Regions from separate parts of the Stenotrophomonas sp. YJH_SMC_33 genome, predicted to be linked through region 1. Evidence: predicted binding sites of a transcription regulator. Region 1 holds the regulator's gene; each other region holds the start of a gene.
The links. Region 1 encodes HrcA, which represses chaperone genes, less so after heat shock. Its sites were predicted from a motif close to TTNGCACTCNNNNNNNNNGAGTGCNAA; they were not measured.

Region 1 (6,324 bases):
GTCGGTGGCGGTGCGGGCAACGCCCAGCACTTCGTAGTAATCGCGCTTGCTCATATCGTGAATCGGGTTCCGGAACGTCGGGATTCGTCAAAGCGGAAGAGCGGAACCAGGTCCGCTCTTGCGTCGGGCGCCCCGACACGCCGGTGGGCGGTCAGGACCCTGATGCGACAACGGGACGCTGGTGGCCAGCGTCCCGCGTCGGTCCGGATCAGGACTTCTTGTCGTCCTTGACTTCGGTGAACTCAGCGTCGACCACGTCGTCCTGCGCCTTGCCGGCATTGCCGGCGTCGGCACCCGGGGCACCGCCCTGGTCGGCCGAAGCAGCAGCGAACAGCGACTGGCCAGCTTCTTCCAGTGCCTTCGACTTGGCTTCGATCTGTGCCTTGTCGTCGCCCTTCATCGCGGTTTCCAGGTCAGCCAGCGCTGCCTCGACCTTGCCGATGACATCGCCGCCGACCTTGCTGCCGTGCTCGGTGATCGCGCTGCGGGTGCCGTGGATCAGGGCGTCGGCCTGGTTGCGGGCCTGCACCAGTTCCTGGAACTTCTTGTCTTCTTCGCGGTTGGCTTCCGCGTCGGCGACCATGCGCGCGATCTCCTCCTCGGACAGGCCCGAACCGGCCTTGATCTCGACCTTCTGTTCCTTGTTGGTCTTCTTGTCCTTGGCCGACACATGCAGGATGCCGTTGGCGTCGATGTCGAAGGACACTTCCACCTGCGGCAGACCGCGCGGGGCCGGCTCGATGCCGGACAGGTCGAACTTGGCCAGCGACTTGTTGAAGCGGGCCTGTTCGCGCTCACCCTGCAGCACGTGCACGGTCACGGCCGACTGGTTGTCCTCGGCGGTGGAGAACACCTGCGAGGCCTTGGTCGGGATGGTGGTGTTCTTCTCGATGATCTTGGTGAACACGCCACCCATGGTCTCGATGCCCAGCGACAGCGGGGTCACGTCCAGCAGCAGCACGTCCTTGACGTCGCCGCCCAGCACGCCGCCCTGGATCGCCGCACCCAGTGCCACGGCTTCGTCCGGGTTGACGTCCTTGCGCGGTTCCTTGCCGAAGAACTCGGTCACGGCCTGCTGCACCTTCGGCATGCGGGTCTGGCCGCCGACCAGGATCACTTCGCTGATGTCGCTCGAACGCAGGCCGGCATCGTTCAGGGCGACGCGGCACGGCTCGATCGACTTCCTGATCAGGTCATCCACCAGCGCTTCCAGCTTGGCGCGGGTCAGCTTGATGTTCAGGTGCTTCGGACCCGACGCGTCGGCAGTGACGTACGGCAGGTTCACTTCGGTCTGCTGGGCGCTGGACAGCTCGATCTTGGCGCGCTCGGCAGCGTCCTTCAGGCGCTGCAGGGCCAGCGGATCCTTGCGCAGGTCGATGCCCTGGTCCTTGTTGAACTCTTCAACCAGGTACTCGATGACGCGGTTGTCGAAGTCTTCGCCGCCCAGGAAGGTGTCGCCGTTGGTGGCCAGCACTTCGAACTGCTTTTCACCGTCGACGTTGGCGATCTCGATCACCGAGACGTCGAAGGTGCCGCCGCCCAGGTCGTACACCACGATCTTGCGATCCTTGTTGTCGCCCTTGTCCAGGCCATAGGCCAGCGCGGCCGCGGTCGGCTCGTTGATGATGCGCTTGACGTCCAGGCCGGCGATGCGACCGGCGTCCTTGGTCGCCTGGCGCTGGCTGTCGTTGAAGTAGGCCGGCACGGTGATGACCGCTTCGGTGACCTTCTCACCGAGGAAGTCCTCGGCGGTCTTCTTCATCTTCTCCAGCACCTTGGCCGAGATTTCCTGCGGGGCCATCTTCTTGCCGTCGCTGGTGGCGACCCAGGCGTCGCCATTGTCATGGGCCAGGATGCTGTACGGGACGTGGGCGATGTCCTTCTGCACCTCGCCGTCGGTGAACTTGCGGCCGATCAGGCGCTTCACCGCGTAGAAGGTGTTCTTCGGGTTGGTCACGGCCTGGCGCTTGGCCGAGGCACCGACCAGGACTTCGCCGTCCTTGGTGTAGGCGACGATCGACGGGGTGGTGCGATCGCCTTCCGAATTCTCGATGACGCGGGCCTTGCCGCCGTCCATGATCGCCACGCACGAGTTGGTGGTGCCGAGGTCGATACCAATGATCTTGCCCATGGGGGAGACTCCTGAGGATGCTTGTTGGGGTCAGTCCGGCCGTTCGGCCGGTGGATGAATACGATGTGGGGGAGGCTCGTGGAACATTCAAGCCATCCTCCGAACGCTGTGTTTCCGGTCATCCGGCGCGTTCAGCGTCGGGTCGGGTGGCGGGTCTGTCCGCCGCCCCGGCCCTGCGGGATCACTCGGCGGCCACTACCACCAGCGCCGGCCGCAGCAGGCGCTCGTTGAGCAGGTAGCCCTTCTGGAACACGGTCACCACGCTGCCCGGGGCGGCGCCCGGGGTCGGCGCCTGGCTGATCGCCTGGTGGTGCTCCGGGTTGAACGGCTGGCCGATCGGGTCCAGCAGGACCAGGCCGTTGTCGGCAGCGACCTTGAGCAGCTGCTTGTAGGTCAGCTCCAGGCCTTCGCGCAGCGGGTGCGGGTCGTCGCCGGCGGCCTTCAGGCCGGCGTCCAGGCTGTCGAACACGGGGAGCAGATCGCCCAGCAGCTTCTCGTTGGCGAACTTGCGGGCCTGCTCGATGTCACGGGCAACGCGCTTGCGCTGGTTCTCCAGGTCGGCGCGCTCACGCAGGGCATCGGCCTTGACCTGTTCGATTTCGGCGCGCAGGCGCTCGACTTCGTCGTTGACGCCGGCGGTGGCGGCCGCATCGGCGGCACTCTGCTGGGATTCGGTATCTGGCTGTTCGTGGTTCATGTCTGGGTCCCTGGCGGTCAAACTCCGCCTCCAACCACCCTAGTGTGGGCGGGATGCTGCGTTTCAAGCGTCGGATGTTCCCGGCGTGCGCGAGGCCGGTGAAAAGGCCGCGCCGAGCACATCGGCCGTGGCCTGGACCAGCGGGATCACGCGGTCGTAGGCCATCCGCTTGGGACCGATCACGCCCAGCACGCCCAGCACCTGGCCGTTGGCGGTGTACGGGGCGGTGACCAGCGAGACGCCCTGCAGCGGCATCATCCCGGTCTCCTCGCCGATGAAGATGCGCACGCCCGGCGCCTGGATGGTCCGCTCCAGCAGCTGCAGGATCTCGCGCTTGCTGGAGAACAGCTCGAACAGTTCGCGCAGGCGCTCCAGGTCAGACAGGTCCTGCACCCCCATCAGCCGGGTCTGGCCGGCCACCAGCATGTCGTCGGCCGGCGGCTGCAGGGCCTGTTCGGCCAGTTCGATGCTGTGCGCCAGCAGCTGTTCCAGTTCGGACCGGGCATCGCGCAGTTCCAGCAGCAGGCGGGTGCGGATCTCGGCCAGCGGCAGGCCGGCGAAATGCGCATTGAGGTAGTTGGCGACCTGCTCCAGCTGCCCCGGCGCAAACTCCTGGCGGGTCTCGATGACCCGGTTCTGTACCTCGTTGTCGGCGAACACCAGGATCGCCAGCACCCGCCGTCCGTCCAGCGCCACGAAATCGATCTGGCGGAAGGCGAACTGCTCCCGCCGCGGGGCGCTGACCACGCCGACGAAGTGGCTCATCGCCGACAACAGTTCCGAAGCGCTGCCGAGCAGGGCCTGGGTGCTGCCACCGCCGGCCAGCTCCTGGCGCAGCCGGGCCAGCTCGCCCTCGCCCGGCGGCTGCATCTGCAGCAGGCTGTCGACGAATACCCGGTAGCCGTGCGCGGTCGGTACCCGCCCGGCCGAGGTATGCGGCGAGGCCAGCAGGCCCAGGTCCTCCAGGTCGCCGAGGATGTTGCGGATGGTGGCCGGGCTGACCTCCAGCCCGGCCACGCGTGCCAGCGTCTGCGAGCCCACCGGCTCACCGTCCTGGATATAACGCGCGATCAGCGTGCGCAGCAGATGGCGCGCACGCGGGGCAAGCTGGTCGGGAGAACCGTGCATGGAATCAACCTGTGAGACACGGACACTAGATAATGGCGGCGCATCACCTTGGCAAGTCATTGGACCTCCCGCGCCCGCGTGCTAGCGTTGCGCGGCTGCTGATACCCCCTTACCCATGCTCAGACATCTTTCGATCAAGGATTTCGCCGTCGTCCGCGCTACCGAACTGGAGTTCGGGCCAGGCATGACCGTGGTTTCAGGCGAGACCGGCGCCGGCAAGTCGCTGATGGTCGACGCGCTGGGCTTCCTGTCCGGCCTGCGCGCCGACAGCGGCGTGGTCCGCCATGGCGCCGCCCGCGCCGAGCTTTCCGCAGAGTTCGTGCTGGACCAGCTTCAGGCTGCGCGCCAGTGGCTGGCCGACAACGAGCTGAACGACGAGGACCAATGCCAGCTGCGCCGCGTGATCCGCGCCGACGGCGGTTCCCGGGCCTGGATCAACGGCCGCCCGGTGACCCTGGCCCAGCTGGGCGACCTGGCCTCGTTGCTGGTGGAGATCCACGGCCAGCACGAACAGCAGGCCCTGCTGACGCGCCCGTCGCAGCTGGCGCTGCTGGATGCCTATGCCGGCAACGAGAACGAACGCCGCCAGGTACGGCGCGCCGCCGCGGCCTGGCAGGCACTGGTCGATGAATCGCTGGCGCTGTCGCAACAGGGCGACGTCAGTGACCGGATCGGCTTCCTCGAGCACCAGCTGCGCGAACTGGACCGGGAAGACCTTGAGCCGGAATCGATCGCGGCACTCGGCGCCAGCCACCGTCGCCAGGCCCACGCCAGCGCCCTGCTGAGTGCCTGCCAGGCGGCCAGCAACCAGCTCAACGGTGACGACGGCAGCTCCGCGCTGGACCTGTTGCAGCAGGTGCGCCACGAGCTGTCGCGCCTGATCGAACACGACCCACGGCTGGGCGAGGTGGACGGCCTGATCGAGAATGCCTCGATCCAGCTGCACGAAGCCCTGTCGCTGCTTGACCGCGTGCACGACGATCTGGATGCCGACCCGGAACAGTTCGAGGAGAACGAGCGCCGCCTCGGCCGCCTGCACGACCTGGCCCGCAAGCACCGCGTGCCGATGGACGAGCTGGGCGCGCAACGCGAGCGCATGCATGCCGAAGTGGAGCAACTGCGCGGCGCCGACGAGCGCCTGCAGCGCCTGGCCGGCGAGATCGACAAGGCCGCCGCCGCCTGGCGCGTGCAGGCTGAAGTGCTGACCGCCAGCCGCCGCAGCGCCGCCGCCGAACTGTCGGCCACCACCACCAGCATCATCGCCGAGCTGGGCATGGGCGGCGGCCAGTTCCTGATCGAGCTGGAACCCCAGGACGCCGGCAAGCCCGACCCACAGGGCGCCGAACGCGTGGAGTTCCTGGTCGCCGCCAACGCCGGCCAGCCGCCGCGCGCCCTGCGCAAGGTGGCCTCGGGCGGTGAACTGTCACGCATCTCGCTGGCCATTGAAGTGGCCGCGCTGGATCTGGACGCGGTGCCGACGATGGTGTTCGACGAAGTGGATTCAGGCATCGGCGGCGCGGTGGCCGACATCGTCGGCCAGAAGCTGCGCGCACTGGGCGAGAAGCGCCAGGTGCTGTGCGTGACCCATCTGCCGCAGGTCGCCTCCAAGGGCCATGCCCATTACCGGGTCAGCAAGGCGCCGGTGGAAGGCATGACCCAGAGCGCCGTGGAAAAGCTGGACAGCAAGGCGCGCGAAGAAGAGCTGGCGCGCATGCTGGGTGGCGTGGAAGTGAGCAAGGAAGCGCGCGCCGCTGCGCGCAAGCTGCTGGCACATTGAGCCGAGCATAGGCTCGGCTCTACAGCCGCCCCCCCCCCCCCCCCCCAAAAAAAAACGAAACCGACATGTAGAGCCGAGCCCACGCTCGGCTACGCGCACCGGCGCGGCGCATATCACCCCAACGGCCGCTCCAGATCCACGTTCTCCACCAGGAAATCGAGGAACGCGCGCACCCGCAGCGGCAGGTAACCGCCCTGCCCCAGGAACACGGCGTGCACTTCTTCCAGGTCACCCGGATTGGCCTCTTCCAGCACCGGCAGCAGGCGCCCGGCGGCGACGTCGTCCTGCACCTGGAACGCGGCCAGGCGGGCCATGCCCAGACCACCCAGCACCAGCTGGCGCAGTGCATCGCCGTTGCTGGCACGGGCGTTGCCGCTGGGCAGCACCATCCGCTCTCGCCCCTCCTGCAGCAGCGGCCAGCCCTGCATCGCACGCGCGTGGCCGATGTCCAGCCGGTTGTGCGACTGCAGTTCGTCGGCGTTGCGCGGCATCCCGTGCCGCTGCAGGTACGCCGGCGCGGCCACGATCATCATCCGCGTCGCGCCCAGCCGTCGCGCCACCAGGCTGGAGCTCTTCAGCGGACCAGCCCTT
Region 2 (6,324 bases), on a different contig from region 1:
GAACGCCTGGTCCACCGGCAGCAGGTCTTTCTCATCCAGGGCGAAGGCGGGCAGCGAAAGGCACAACAGGGCGCACAAGGCAGCGCCACGCGCAAACAGAGTCTTCAATCAGTGTCCTCCCGGGTCTGTGCCCGGATCCAATCCAGATACGCCGGCAGGCCGGCCCGGGTTTCGACCGCGATGCACTCCGGGAGTTCATACGGATGCAGTTCGACGATCCGGGCGATTGCGTCATCGACGCGGCTCGCGGTGGTTTTCACCAGCAGCTGCAGCTCGGCGTCGGTGGTCACCTCGCCCTGCCAGCGGTAGGTCGACTGCGCGCCATCGAGGCGGGTCACGCACGCGGCCAGGCGCTCGCCGACCAGCGCGTGCGCGATGCGCTCGGCACTGGCCCGGTCCGGGCAGGTGGTCAACAGCAGCAGGACGGGATCGACGGTCGACATGACCATCGAGTATAGGGCCGCCACCGGGCCAGGGCCCGGCGGCGGCCGTGGACCGCTGCGTTGCGCGGTCAGTTGGCCAGCTGGCAGGTGGCCGGCTTGGCCGAGGTGAACAGGGCCGGGGTGGCCCACTCGGGGTGGTCGATGAACGGGTTGCGGTTGCCCTGGAAGCTGTAGACCACGTCATTGCGCGCACGCTCGGCATCATCCGGCGGGTCGGACAGGTGCCAGTCGATCAGGGTCGACAGCAGGCCCATGTAGGCCGGTGAGCTGCTGGTCTTGACGATCTTGCTGCGGTCGTCGGTCAGCTCCAGGTCCGGCTCGGACTGGCCGGTCGCCGCATCCTTGCCGCCCTCGTAGCGGATCGCCATGTACATCACCGCACGCGCCATGTCGCCCTTGCGCTTGCCCCACACCTCGAAGGTGCCGGTGTTGCCGTCCGGCGTGCGCACCCAGTTGGAGTTGCCCGGATAGCCACCGCTGCCGCCACCCTGGCCGTTGTTGGCCTCGGTGGCGCGCTCGCCGCAGCTGGCGTCGCACTTGCCGAACGGCTTGTTGCCACGATCGGCGTTCCACTGCGCGTCGGTCAGGTACAGCATGTGGGTGTCGGTATACGGGGCGTACGGCAGGCCCTTGTCGCCGGTGGTGGTGGCAAAGCCCAGCGAGTTCGGCCAGGTGTGCTCGCGGTTGTAGGTCAGGCCGCTGCCGGTGCCCGCACGATCACTGACCTTGGCGTAGCTGCGGTTGCGGTAGGCATCGAGGATGCGGTTCGGGTTGTTCGGATCCTCGTCGGCGATTTCCAGGATGGTCCAGGTATTGGTGCCCGAGCCGCTGTACGGGTAGGCGGTATGGCCCTTGATGGTGGCGTGCAGCGAGCAGCGCAGCTGGCTGGGGCTGCTGGTGTTGACCCTGGAGTAGTAGCCGGCCGGCACGCCCGGGTTGCCCGGGTCCGGATTGCCGCCGGTGCTGGCCACGGTGAAGGCGATGCGGCTGTCGGCGGCCGGGTGTGCGCCCTGCAGGTCGGTGATGCGCGCGGCGCGGATGTCGAAGCGGCAGGCTTCACCGGCCACCAGCGCGGTGTTGGTGGACAGCTTCACGCTGCGGCCGCTGGCCGGGAAGGTCAGCGGCACGCTGCCGGAGGTGCCGCAGCTCAGCGCGAACGCGCCGCTGGCCAGGTTCACGGTTTCGCTGAACACCACTTCCAGATCGGCCGCAGCCGGGAAGGTGCTGCTGCCCTGCGCCGGGGTGGTGGTGGACACCGACGGCGGCGTGTTCGGGCCTGGCGTGCCACCGCCGCTGAAAGTCTGGCCGTTGTTGCAGCTGCCGAAGGTCTGGCCGGCCGATTCGGCCCAGGTGAAGTGGGTGTACTGGCTGCCGCTGCCGGTCAGCTGCAACGAGGTGCCCGGCGCGGTGCTGTTGGTCTCGGCTACCGGGATGTTCTGGCTGGTCATGCCGGCGGCGGGGCCACCGGAGGCGGTGATGGCGCCCTCATAGCTGAGGAACTGGACCACTTTGCCACTGGCATCGACCAGGGCGATGCCGTCGGTCGGGCCGTTCTGGATCCCGTTGGTCGGGTAACTGACCACGGCGATGGTGGCGCTGCCGCAGCCGGCGGCGGTGCCGGCCGGGACCGGGTTGTTGGCATAGACGGTGGCGGCGGACGGATTGCTGCCGTTGTAGAGGTACAGGCGGTAGCCGGACAGGTCCTCACCGGCAGTGGCTACGACCTCGATCGCTTCGCCGACGTCACCGGCGGCGGTGCTGTCGTCGTAGTGCAGTTCGTTGATGAAGACCTCGGCCTGGGCCGGCGCAGCGGCCAGCGCCAGCAGGCAGGCTGCGGCAAGCGGGGACAGCAATCGCATCGACTCCTCCTTGTGATTGGGAATGCCGGACCGAGCCTAAGGCCGATCCAGTGACACTTTGTCGTAAATGAACCTCAGATGTCTGACAGTGCGACGCTTGTCACCGAAATTGATCTGGACCGACGCCCTGGCCGAGGCGCGCGGGTGGAAAAATTTTTTCATTCCGCCCTTGAAAGGGGGCGGCGGGGCTCCATCTCTGCCCTGCTCCCGACGTTGTCGGGTTTCTTCACGTGCGGTTCTGGCACTCGCCTGGGGCGAGTGCTAACATCGCCGGACTTTTTTAGACCAATCAATCACTTAAGAGGTCTCCTATGAGCATCAAGCCGCTGCACGACCGCGTTGTGGTCAAGCCGATCGAAGCCGACGAAATCTCCGCCGGTGGCATCGTCATCCCCGACTCGGCCAAGGAAAAGTCCACCAAGGGTGAGGTCGTGGCCGTCGGCCCGGGCAAGCCGCTGGACAACGGCAACGTGCGCGCGCCGTCGCTGAAGGTCGGCGACAAGGTCATCTACGGCCAGTACGCCGGCAGCTCGTACAAGAGCGAAGGCGTCGAATACAAGGTCCTGCGCGAGGACGACGTGCTCGCCGTCATCGGCTGAGCCCCGGCGCGACCTGTTCCATCCCCTGATTCCAACACCCAGCCGCCGGGCATGGCCCGGCGCTACCAGATGAGGTAACTGCACATGGCTGCCAAGGATATCCGTTTCGGTGAAGATGCCCGTTCGCGCATGGTGCGCGGCGTCAACGTTCTCGCCAATGCCGTCAAGGCCACCCTGGGCCCGAAGGGCCGCAACGTCGTGCTGGAAAAGAGCTTCGGCGCCCCGACCATCACCAAGGACGGCGTCTCCGTCGCCAAGGAAATCGAACTGGCTGACAAGTTCGAGAACATGGGCGCGCAGATGGTGAAGGAAGTTGCTTCGCGCACCAACGACGACGCCGGCGACGGCACCACCACCGCCACCGTGCTGGCCCAGGCCCTGATCCGCGAAGGCGCCAAGGCCGTGGCCGCCGGCATGAACCCGATGGACCTCAAGCGCGGTATCGACAAGGCCGTGTCGGCCGCCGTCGCCGAGCTGAAGAACATCTCCAAGCCGACCGCCGACGACAAGGCGATTGCCCAGGTCGGTACCATCTCGGCCAACTCGGACGAGTCGATCGGCCAGATCATCGCTGACGCGATGAAGGAAGTCGGCAAGGAAGGCGTCATCACCGTTGAAGAAGGCTCGGGCCTGGACAACGAGCTGGACGTGGTCAAGGGCATGCAGTTCGACCGCGGCTACCTGTCCCCGTACTTCATCAACAACCAGCAGTCGCAGACCGCTGACCTGGATGACCCGTTCATCCTGCTGCACGACAAGAAGATCTCCAACGTCCGCGACCTGCTGCCGGTGCTGGAAGGCGTCGCCAAGGCCGGCAAGCCGCTGCTGATCGTGGCCGAGGAAGTCGAAGGCGAAGCGCTGGCGACCCTGGTGGTCAACACCATCCGTGGCATCGTCAAGGTCGTGGCCGTCAAGGCCCCGGGCTTCGGCGACCGTCGCAAGGCGATGCTGGAAGACATGGCCGTGCTGACCGGCGGCACCGTGATCTCCGAAGAAGTCGGCCTGTCGCTGGAAAAGGCCACCATCAAGGACCTGGGCCGCGCCAAGAAGGTGCAGGTCTCCAAGGAGAACACCACCATCATCGACGGCGTCGGCGACAAGGCCAACGTTGATGCCCGTGTGGCGCAGATCAAGACCCAGATCCAGGACACCTCCTCCGATTACGACCGCGAGAAGCTGCAGGAACGCGTGGCCAAGCTGGCCGGCGGTGTTGCCGTGATCAAGGTCGGCGCCTCGACCGAAATCGAGATGAAGGAAAAGAAGGACCGCGTCGACGACGCCCTGCACGCCACCCGTGCAGCCGTTGAAGAAGGCGTGGTCCCGGGCGGCGGTGTTGCCCTGGTCCGCGCGATCACCGCGCTGGCCGGTCTGAAGGGCGCCAACGAAGACCAGAACCACGGCATCCAGATTGCCCTGCGTGCGATGGAAGCCCCGCTGCGCGAGATCGTTGCCAACGCCGGTGACGAGCCGTCGGTCATCATCAACAAGGTCAAGGAAGGCACCGGCAGCTTCGGCTACAACGCGGCCACCGGCGAGTTCGGCGACATGCTGCAGTTCGGCATCCTGGACCCGACCAAGGTGACCCGTTCGGCGCTGCAGAACGCCGCCTCGATCGCTGGCCTGATGATCACCACCGAAGCCATGGTGGCCGAAGCTCCGAAGAAGGACGAGCCGGCCATGGGCGGCGCCGGTGGCATGGGCGGCATGGGTGGCATGGGCGGCATGGACTTCTAAGTCCCCGCTGTCACCCTGCAATGAAAAACCCCGCCGGAAGGCGGGGTTTTTTTGTGGCCGGTCGGAATCAAAGTAGATCCACGCCATGCGTGGATGCCGCTCCCAGGCGGGGATCTACGCGCGGCCCTCGCGCCGCTGCAGCCACAGGTGGGCCACCAGCAGGGCCAGCGCGCCTCCCGCGATCATGCCCTGTACCCACGGCAGCTCCGTGATCGACGCAAGCAGCAGGCCCGCCGCCATGCCGATCAGACTGGCGCCGGCTCCCACCCGCTGACGTCGCTGCCGATGTGCCGCCTGGCGATGGCGTGCAGCGATGCACAGACGTCGTGCACCCGGCTTCAACACCGCTTCGGCAATGGCATCGATCTCTGGGCGATTCATCCTGTCTCCTGCATTGCATCCGTGTCTGCATGCTGCACGACTGCGGGACCTGTGTGCAACGGTAACGCTTCGATCATCTGACAAACGCCTTCGCCGCGCCGTACTCCCACTGCCACGGCACGCCGGTGTCGCCCAGCACGAACGCCACCAAGGCCGGGAAGGCCGCCTCTGCCCGCACATCGTTGCCCAGGATCACCACGCAGCGCTGGTGCTGCTCCATGCATACCAGCGTATTGCCCACCGCATCGTCGTGGCCGCCCTTGTAGAAGCCTGCGCCCTGCGGGCCGAGAAACGTCACCACGCCCAGGCCAGCCGCCAGGTCCTTGCGCTGCTGCGCCTTCGGCAGCTCCGGCTGCAGGGTGGGGAACTGGCTGGCGGTGGTGATCTGCAGCTGCGGCCGCACCAGCTCCCTGCGCATCGCCGCTGACAATCCATCGCCGCGCACGTAGCCAGCGGCGAAACGGGCCATATCGGCGATGGTGGTATCCATCGAACCAGCCGCACGCACGCGGCTGCGTTCATCGTGCGGCTCTGTATTGCCTTCGGCGGTCCAGCCATCGGCCAGGTTGCCGGCGAAATCCGCGCGCCACAGCATGCTGGTGCGCGCCATGCCGAAGCGATCGAACACGCGCTGCTGCATCAACGCACCCACATCCTCGCCCAGCCGCCCGCGTTCGATCACGAACTGCAACAGGATCAGTCCTTCTCCGGAATACCCATATCGACTACCCGGATCGAAGTGGAACTTCAGGCGCCCATCGGGCTCCAGAACGCCGAAGTTGGCAAAGCCACTGGAATGGTTGAGCAGCAGGCGCGGGGTGAGCTGGCGCCAGCGGGCATCTCCGGCCAGCACACTGTAGTCGGCGTACTTCTTCGGTTCCGGTGGATAGTCCGGCAGCGGTTTGTCCAGGGCGGTAGCGATGCTGGCATCCAGATCGATCCGCGCGTCCTGCGCCAGCTGTGCGACCAGATGGCCGAAAGCCATCTTGGTCAGTGACGCAGCGTACATCACGGTGTCGGTGCGCAGCGGCTCGCCTGCGGCGTTGCGTTCACCGTAGGCGGCCACATGCACCACCTTGCCGCCATCGATCACCGCCAGAGCCATGCCGCGCGCGTGGGCGGCATGCATCAGGCGCTGGGCTTCGGCATCGATGTGGGCCGGCGTGGGTACCGGGGGCGGCGCGGCCAGCACGGCCAGCGGGAACAGCGTCAGCAACAACAGGGCAACACGGCGCATGCGTGGACCTCCTGGCGGGACGTGGCGCGATGCTACCGCAGCTTCGGCTGCTTCCACCCCTTGTGCCAGGA
Region 3 (6,324 bases), on a different contig from region 1:
CACCTCGGTCTGATTCCAGGGTCCATAGGGTTGAATAGAGTCATACGTTCTCATGGACACTCACTTCTTGTTTGGTATTCCGTTCATGCTGCCACCTTCCACAAATCTTTGATGGGTCAAGTCGCCAGCCTTGTCGACTATGTATTCAAATCGACCGGCCTTTCCATTGAGTTCACCTGGCAGCTGCGTCAGAGTGCGGACCACGCCGTCACCCCCTGTCAACGGAGTATGAACACCCGCTTCTGCAGCCGTCTCTCGCATAAAGGTCGCCGAATTGTGCCCAGCGTCGGCTTTGAGTGCACTTCCCACAGGTCGGGAATTCAGAAGTGCCCGACCTTCAACACTCAGAGCATTGGATGCCGCCACACCTGCTCCACCGGCACCTGTAACTCCTGCGATATCAGCAGCGATACTGGTAGCTGCTGATATGACACTTGGATTGGCCATCGCAACCATGCCAGCTTCGATCAGCACTGGGGCAGCCATTGCCGCTGTAACAGCGATTGCGGCCGGTCTCATCGGCTCGTATACGGCGCCATTTCCGGCAGCAATATCCCTCCGATGCTGCTCAACGAATCGCTCTGCGGCCTGCCTTCCATCCGCATCGACGAACCTGTAGGGATTCCCGTTCGCGTACCGATACCTATTGAACTGCTCAACTGGCTTTTGGTGAGCGGTGACTGGGTCCACTGACAAAAACACACCCAATTGTGGATCCATGTAGCGCTGTTGCATGTAGCTCAGCCCTGTGGCCGAGTCACTCACATGTCCGGCGTACCCAGGTCCATCCGTGACCTGACCGCCTACCACGGCCCCGTAGGGCTCGTAGTCATATCGTTTGATGACGTTGCCGTTGGCATCGCTTTCGGCCACAACCGAGCCGAGGGCATCAGTGTGAATGTATGTGATCGTTGTCTGGGCGATTGCGGATGGTGACAGGCCAAGGCCCATCAGCAGCAAGCAGCACAGCCAGGCGCCTATGACACCAAGCTTGCGAGTTCGACCTTCAAATGCCCCGAAGCGGGTGGACACACCGCCTGCAGTTTTCCCGAACCTGCGCATCATTCCAATCCATGAAAGAGCCTTGAAGCAAGGCTTGGCATTCATAGCACAGGAAGGCAGTCATCGGAGTCCAACTCCAGGACTGAGGCCAAAGGGACCATTCTGAATTGGACCAGGCCCTTGGCTATGAACCTCGCGAGGGCTTGAACGGCCACCGGAAGCGCATGACTGCCAGCCATGGGCTGGTACTACTGAAGCAGCCGATCAGCGGCCTGCATTACCAACTGCCATGCCGGCCGAACAAAAAAAGCCCCGACCAACGCCGGGGCATTTCATCAGAACGGGTTCCGGAAATAGGAACCGAACCTAAGATCCATGCCTTACGCGGTGAACAGCGCCTTCATCTTCTTCAGGGCATTCGCCTCGACCTGGCGGATGCGTTCGGCCGACACGCCGTACTCGTCTGCCAGTTCCTGCAGCGTCACCTTGCTGTCGGCATCCAGCCAACGGCGGCGGATGATGTCACGCGAACGCGCATCCAATTCGGCCAGGCCTTCGCGCAGCAGCTGCATCTGGTTGTCTTCGTTGTCCTCGCGCTCGTAGGCCATCGACGGGTCTTCATCATCGGCAACCAGGAACGCAGCCGGCGACGGCGGTGCGTGTTCGTTGTCCTCGTCGGACGGCGCATCGAAACCGATATCGCGGCCGGACAGGCGCGACTCCATTTCCATGACCTCGCGCTCGGACACGTTCAGATCCTTGGCCACCGCGCTGACTTCCGCCGCGTTCATCCAGCCCAGGCGCGTCTTCGACTTGCGCAGGTTGAAGAACAGCTTGCGCTGCGCCTTGGTGGTGGCGACCTTCACGATGCGCCAGTTCTTCAGGATGAACTCGTGCATTTCGGCACGGATCCAGTGCACGGCGAAGGAGACCAGGCGCACGCCCATGTCCGGGTCGAAGCGCTTGACCGCCTTCATCAGGCCGATGTTGCCTTCCTGGATCAGGTCGCCCAGGGCGAGGCCGTAGCCGTTGTAGCCGCGGGCCACGTGCACCACGAAGCGCAGGTGCGAATGCACCAGCTCGCGGGCGGCGTCCAGATCGTTGCCGTCGCGGAAGCGACGGGCCAGGTCCTGTTCGTCATCGACCGACAGCACCGGAATCTGGTGCACGGCACCGATGTAGGCGTCCAGCGAACCGAGCGCACTGGGAATCGGGAGATTGTTTGCCACAAGGGCAGTAGAGGTGTTCTGGCTCATAGGCACCCATCTTAGCAGTCCGGGATTTGGACTGCTAAAGGAGGAAAAAGTTCCAGCATCCTATTGATGCAACACTGGTCCCAAACAGAACCCTACCGTAGCGCGATTTGATGACAGTGGCGAGCACGCTTTTCGGGATTCACAATCCCTTGGAATTCAAGCAATTACCCACTGAAAACCTGCCGATTCCGGTCAAGCGGAGCTGAACGCGCCGTTCCGGAGGCCCATTCAGGACGGGGAACGTTGCCCGGCGTTCAGGCCCGGCCACTCGCCGGCGCTCAGAGCGCCGAGCGCGGCGGCAGCGACCAGTCGATCGGGGCCTGGCCGCGGCGCTGCAGGTACTCGTTGGCCATGGAGAAATGGCGGCAGCCGAGGAAGCCACGATGGGCCGACAGCGGCGACGGATGCGGGGCCTTCAGCACGCGATGGCGGCGGGTGTCGATGACCTTGCCCTTCTGCTGCGCGTAGGCGCCCCAGAGCATGAACACCAGGCCTTCGCGCTCGCGGTTGAGCACGTCCACCACATGATCGGTGAAGCCTTCCCAACCACGGCCCTGGTGCGCGCCGGCCTTGCCCTCCTCCACCGTCAGCACGGCATTGAGCAGCAGCACGCCCCGTTGCGCCCACGGGATCAGGCAGCCGTGGTCCGGGCGCGGGATACCGAGATCGCTCTCGATCTCCTTGTAGATGTTCAGCAGCGACGGCGGCACCGGCACGCCGGGCGGTACCGAGAAACTCAGGCCGTGGGCCTGGCCGCGCCCGTGGTACGGGTCCTGGCCGAGGATCACCACCTTCACCTGCTCGAACGGCGTGGCGTCAAACGCTGCGAAGATCTGCGGCCCGGGCGGGAACACCGCCGCACCGCTGGCCTTGCGCTGGCGCAGGAAGGCCGACAGCTCGCGCATCTGCGGCTGCAACAGGTACTCACCGACGTGCTGCTTCCAGCTCGGTTCCAGCTGGATCGTCGGGGTGTCGGTTACTTCATCGATCATCGCAACAAAGGTCCATCATTCAATCGAGCCAGGCGCAGCTGGAACAGCACCTTGGTGACCAGCAGCCGCTCTTCGATCGGCTTGAGCACCAGGTCGTTGGCACCGGACTGCAGCAGCCCGGTCTGGTTGTGGGGGTTGCCGTCGCCGGTCATCACCAGCACGGGCAGGCGGCGCTTGCCGTAGCCGAAGTCCACGCGCACGCGCTGCACCACGTCGCGGCCGCTCAGCTCGCCCTTCAGGGTGACGTCGGTCAGCACCAGGTCGATGCGGTGGCGGCTGCGGCCCAGCGACTCGGCGGTGAGCAGGGTGAAGGCCTCTTCGGCGCTGACCACGTGCAGCACGTTCAACTGCTGCCGCTCGAGCATGCGCTTGGTGGCCTCGGCCACTACGCGGCTGTCCTCGATATAGAGGATGGTGGCGCCGGGGATGGTCTGCGGCTGCACATAGCCACGGATGAAGGTCGCCAGCGCTTCATGGCCCAGGGATTTGTCGAAATAGTCGGTGACGTACTCGGTGAAGCGGCGCTGCTCCAGGTGCTGCTGGGCATCGCCGGAAACCACGATCACCGGCACATAGGCCTGTCCGGCCGCTTCGCGGACCATGCGCGCCAGCGCCAGGCCGTCGCCATCACGCAAGGTCAGCGAGGTCGTCACCAGGTCCACCGGGCCCTGCGCCAGCGCCTGCTGCGCGTCTTCGATGCTGTCGCAGCCAATCACCTCCACGCCCGGCAGGTCGCGCTGCAGGACGTCGGCGATCAGCTTGCGGACCAGCTTCGAGCCATCGACCACCATCACCCGCGTCGCGGGCCCTTCAAGGTGCTTCAGCGCTTGCGGTTGCATGCCGGTCTCAGGTATCGGTCGGGCGGGTCTGGCGGAGGAAGTGGCCGGTCACCAGCCAGGCACCCAGCCAGCCCAGCAGCAGCGTGCCGAGCAGGACCAGGCCACCATGCAGCAGGTCCAGGCCATGCAGCACGAACGGGCTGCCGTAGCTGCGCGAGAGTTCGGCCAGCGGCACGCGCAGCGCGGCACCGGCGGCGCCGATCAGGGCCAATGCAACCGCGCCTGCGCCCAGGCCATACCACGCACCCAGATACAGGAACGGGCGGCGGATGAAGCCATCGCTGGCGCCGAGCAGCTGCAGCACGCCGATCTCTTCGCGGCGGGCCTGGATGTCCAGGCGTACCGTGTTGCCGACCACCAGCGCGGCCCCCGCGCCGAGCAGTACCGACAGCACCTGCACCAGCCGCGCGCCGAACGCCAGCCAGGCATCCAGGCGCTGGCGCCACAGCGCATCGTGCTGCACCAGGTCGGCCTCGGGCAGGCTTTCCAGCGCGCGCGCCAGGCGTGCGTCATCCTTGCCCTGGCCGGGGGTGATCACCAGCAGCGAGGGCAGCGGATTGTCGTTGAGTGCGTCGATCGCCTCACCGAGGCCGGCATCGCGCAGTTCCTGCAGGCCCTGCTCCGGCGTGCGCACGTTCACTTCGGCCACGTCGTCGCGGTCGCGCAGCTGGCCCGCCAGGCGCAGCGCGCCGGGACCATCGACGTTGCCCTTCAGGAACACGTTGATGTCGCGCGACTGCTGCACGCTGCCGGCGAACTGCTTGAGGTTGTCCAGCGCGATCGACAGCCCCAGCGGCAACGCCAGCGCCAGCGCCATGACCATCACCGTCAGCAGGGTCGCCCACGGCTTGCGGCAGGCACGGCCCAGGCTGAACACCACGCTGTGCACGTGGTGCTGGAACCAGACGCCCACGCGCGAGGGGGCGGCGGCTTCGCTGTTTTCGTTCTTCGCCATGGTTACTCCGCCAGGTCCTGCGGCGAGATGTCATCCACCAGCCGGCCGTGGTCAAGGATCAGCACGCGCTTGCGCATGCGGCGCAGCAGCGGCAGGTCGTGACTGACCACCAGCACGCTGGTGCCGCGCGCGGGCAGTTCGGCGAACAGGGCCATGATCTCCGCCGCCAGGGTCGGGTCGAGGTTGCCGGTCGGCTCATCGGCCACCAGCAGCTTGGGCTCGCCGACGATGGCGCGGGCGATGCCCACGCGCTGCTGCTCGCCGGCCGACAGCTGCGAGGGCAGCGCCTTCTCGCGATGGCCCAGGCCCATCCGCTCCAGCACCGAGCGCACGCGCTTGCTGATGTCGCCACGGCGGGTGCCGCGCAGGATCAGCGGCAGCGCCACGTTCTCGGCGATGGAGCGGTCCATCAGCAGGCGGTGGTCCTGGTAGACCGCCCCCACCGCGCGTCGGTGGCGCGGCACGTCGCCGCCGCGCACCTTCAGCAGGTTGCGCTCGTCGAACACCACCGCGCCGCGGCTGGGCCGCTCGTCGAGGTGGATCAACTTGAGCAGCGTACTTTTACCCGCACCGGAATGGCCGGTGACGAACAGCATCTCGCCCGGCGCGACCTCGAAGCTGACATCGGTCAGCGCCTCGTGGCCACCGGCGTACTGTTTGCTGACATTGTCGAAGCGCAGGACACTCATGCCCCGATTATGCAGGACCGGCGCGACGTCGTGGAGACGGTGGGTGCCACCGGCCCCGCCTGGTGGGTGCCGACCGTTGGTCGGCACACCTTTCAAAGCCACCCGACCAACGATCGGGTGCTACCCGCTGATCGGCAGCGCCGATCAGCTGCCCGACAGCATCCGGCGGATCTTGCGGCCGATGCGGGTCAGGAACGAGTCACCGGTATCGGCGGCGGTACGCACCGGCTTGGCCACCACCTGCACCGGGGTCACCGGGCTGGCGCCGTTGCCGGCGTTGGCCTGTACACCCTCGGTACCTTCGACCGGACGGCCGTGGCGACGACGACGGCGCTTGCGCGGCTTGTGCTCACCGTCCACCGTAGCTGCCGGTGCGCCTTCGGCACGCGGCGGGCGCGGCGGACGCGGGGCCTGGGCGGCGGCGCCTTCGGCACCGGCAACCGCGGCGGCTGCGCCCTGCTCGCCTTCCACGCGCGGCTTGCGCGGGCCACGCGCACGGCGTTCGCCGCTGCGTTCACCGTCGCGACTACCGCGGCCACCACCACTGCCTGAGCGGCCGCCGCTGCGGCCACCGCCCCGACGCTCTTCCTC

Region 2: AC5P9W_RS01990 (co-chaperone GroES) is a predicted target of HrcA. The motif match lies at 2,541-2,567, and genes of this name have one in related genera.
Region 3: rpoH (RNA polymerase sigma factor RpoH) is a predicted target of HrcA. The motif match lies at 2,270-2,296, and genes of this name have one in related genera.

The regions. Positions count from the first base shown of each region.
Region 1 covers NZ_JCAFVJ010000010.1:78,847-85,170, forward strand. Annotated here, with positions in the region: gene dnaJ (molecular chaperone DnaJ) at 1-54, opposite strand, end outside; gene dnaK (molecular chaperone DnaK) at 209-2,131, opposite strand; gene grpE (nucleotide exchange factor GrpE) at 2,313-2,828, opposite strand; gene hrcA (heat-inducible transcriptional repressor HrcA) at 2,892-3,956, opposite strand; gene recN (DNA repair protein RecN) at 4,072-5,733, shown strand; gene AC5P9W_RS15150 (LysR family transcriptional regulator) at 5,847-6,324, opposite strand, start outside.
Region 2 covers NZ_JCAFVJ010000001.1:411,252-417,575, reverse strand. Annotated here, with positions in the region: gene AC5P9W_RS02005 (protein-disulfide reductase DsbD family protein) at 1-108, opposite strand, end outside; gene cutA (divalent-cation tolerance protein CutA) at 105-443, opposite strand; gene AC5P9W_RS01995 (endonuclease) at 512-2,302, opposite strand; gene AC5P9W_RS01990 (co-chaperone GroES) at 2,614-2,901, shown strand; gene groL (chaperonin GroEL) at 2,986-4,635, shown strand; gene AC5P9W_RS01980 (hypothetical protein) at 4,750-5,016, opposite strand; gene AC5P9W_RS01975 (serine hydrolase domain-containing protein) at 5,090-6,253, opposite strand.
Region 3 covers NZ_JCAFVJ010000001.1:451,090-457,413, forward strand. Annotated here, with positions in the region: gene AC5P9W_RS02165 (DUF2247 family protein) at 1-54, opposite strand, end outside; gene AC5P9W_RS02170 (RHS repeat-associated core domain-containing protein) at 61-1,107, opposite strand; gene rpoH (RNA polymerase sigma factor RpoH) at 1,383-2,258, opposite strand; gene ung (uracil-DNA glycosylase) at 2,537-3,250, opposite strand; gene AC5P9W_RS02185 (response regulator) at 3,247-4,089, opposite strand; gene ftsX (permease-like cell division protein FtsX) at 4,097-5,044, opposite strand; gene ftsE (cell division ATP-binding protein FtsE) at 5,047-5,733, opposite strand; gene rhlB (ATP-dependent RNA helicase RhlB) at 5,878-6,324, opposite strand, start outside.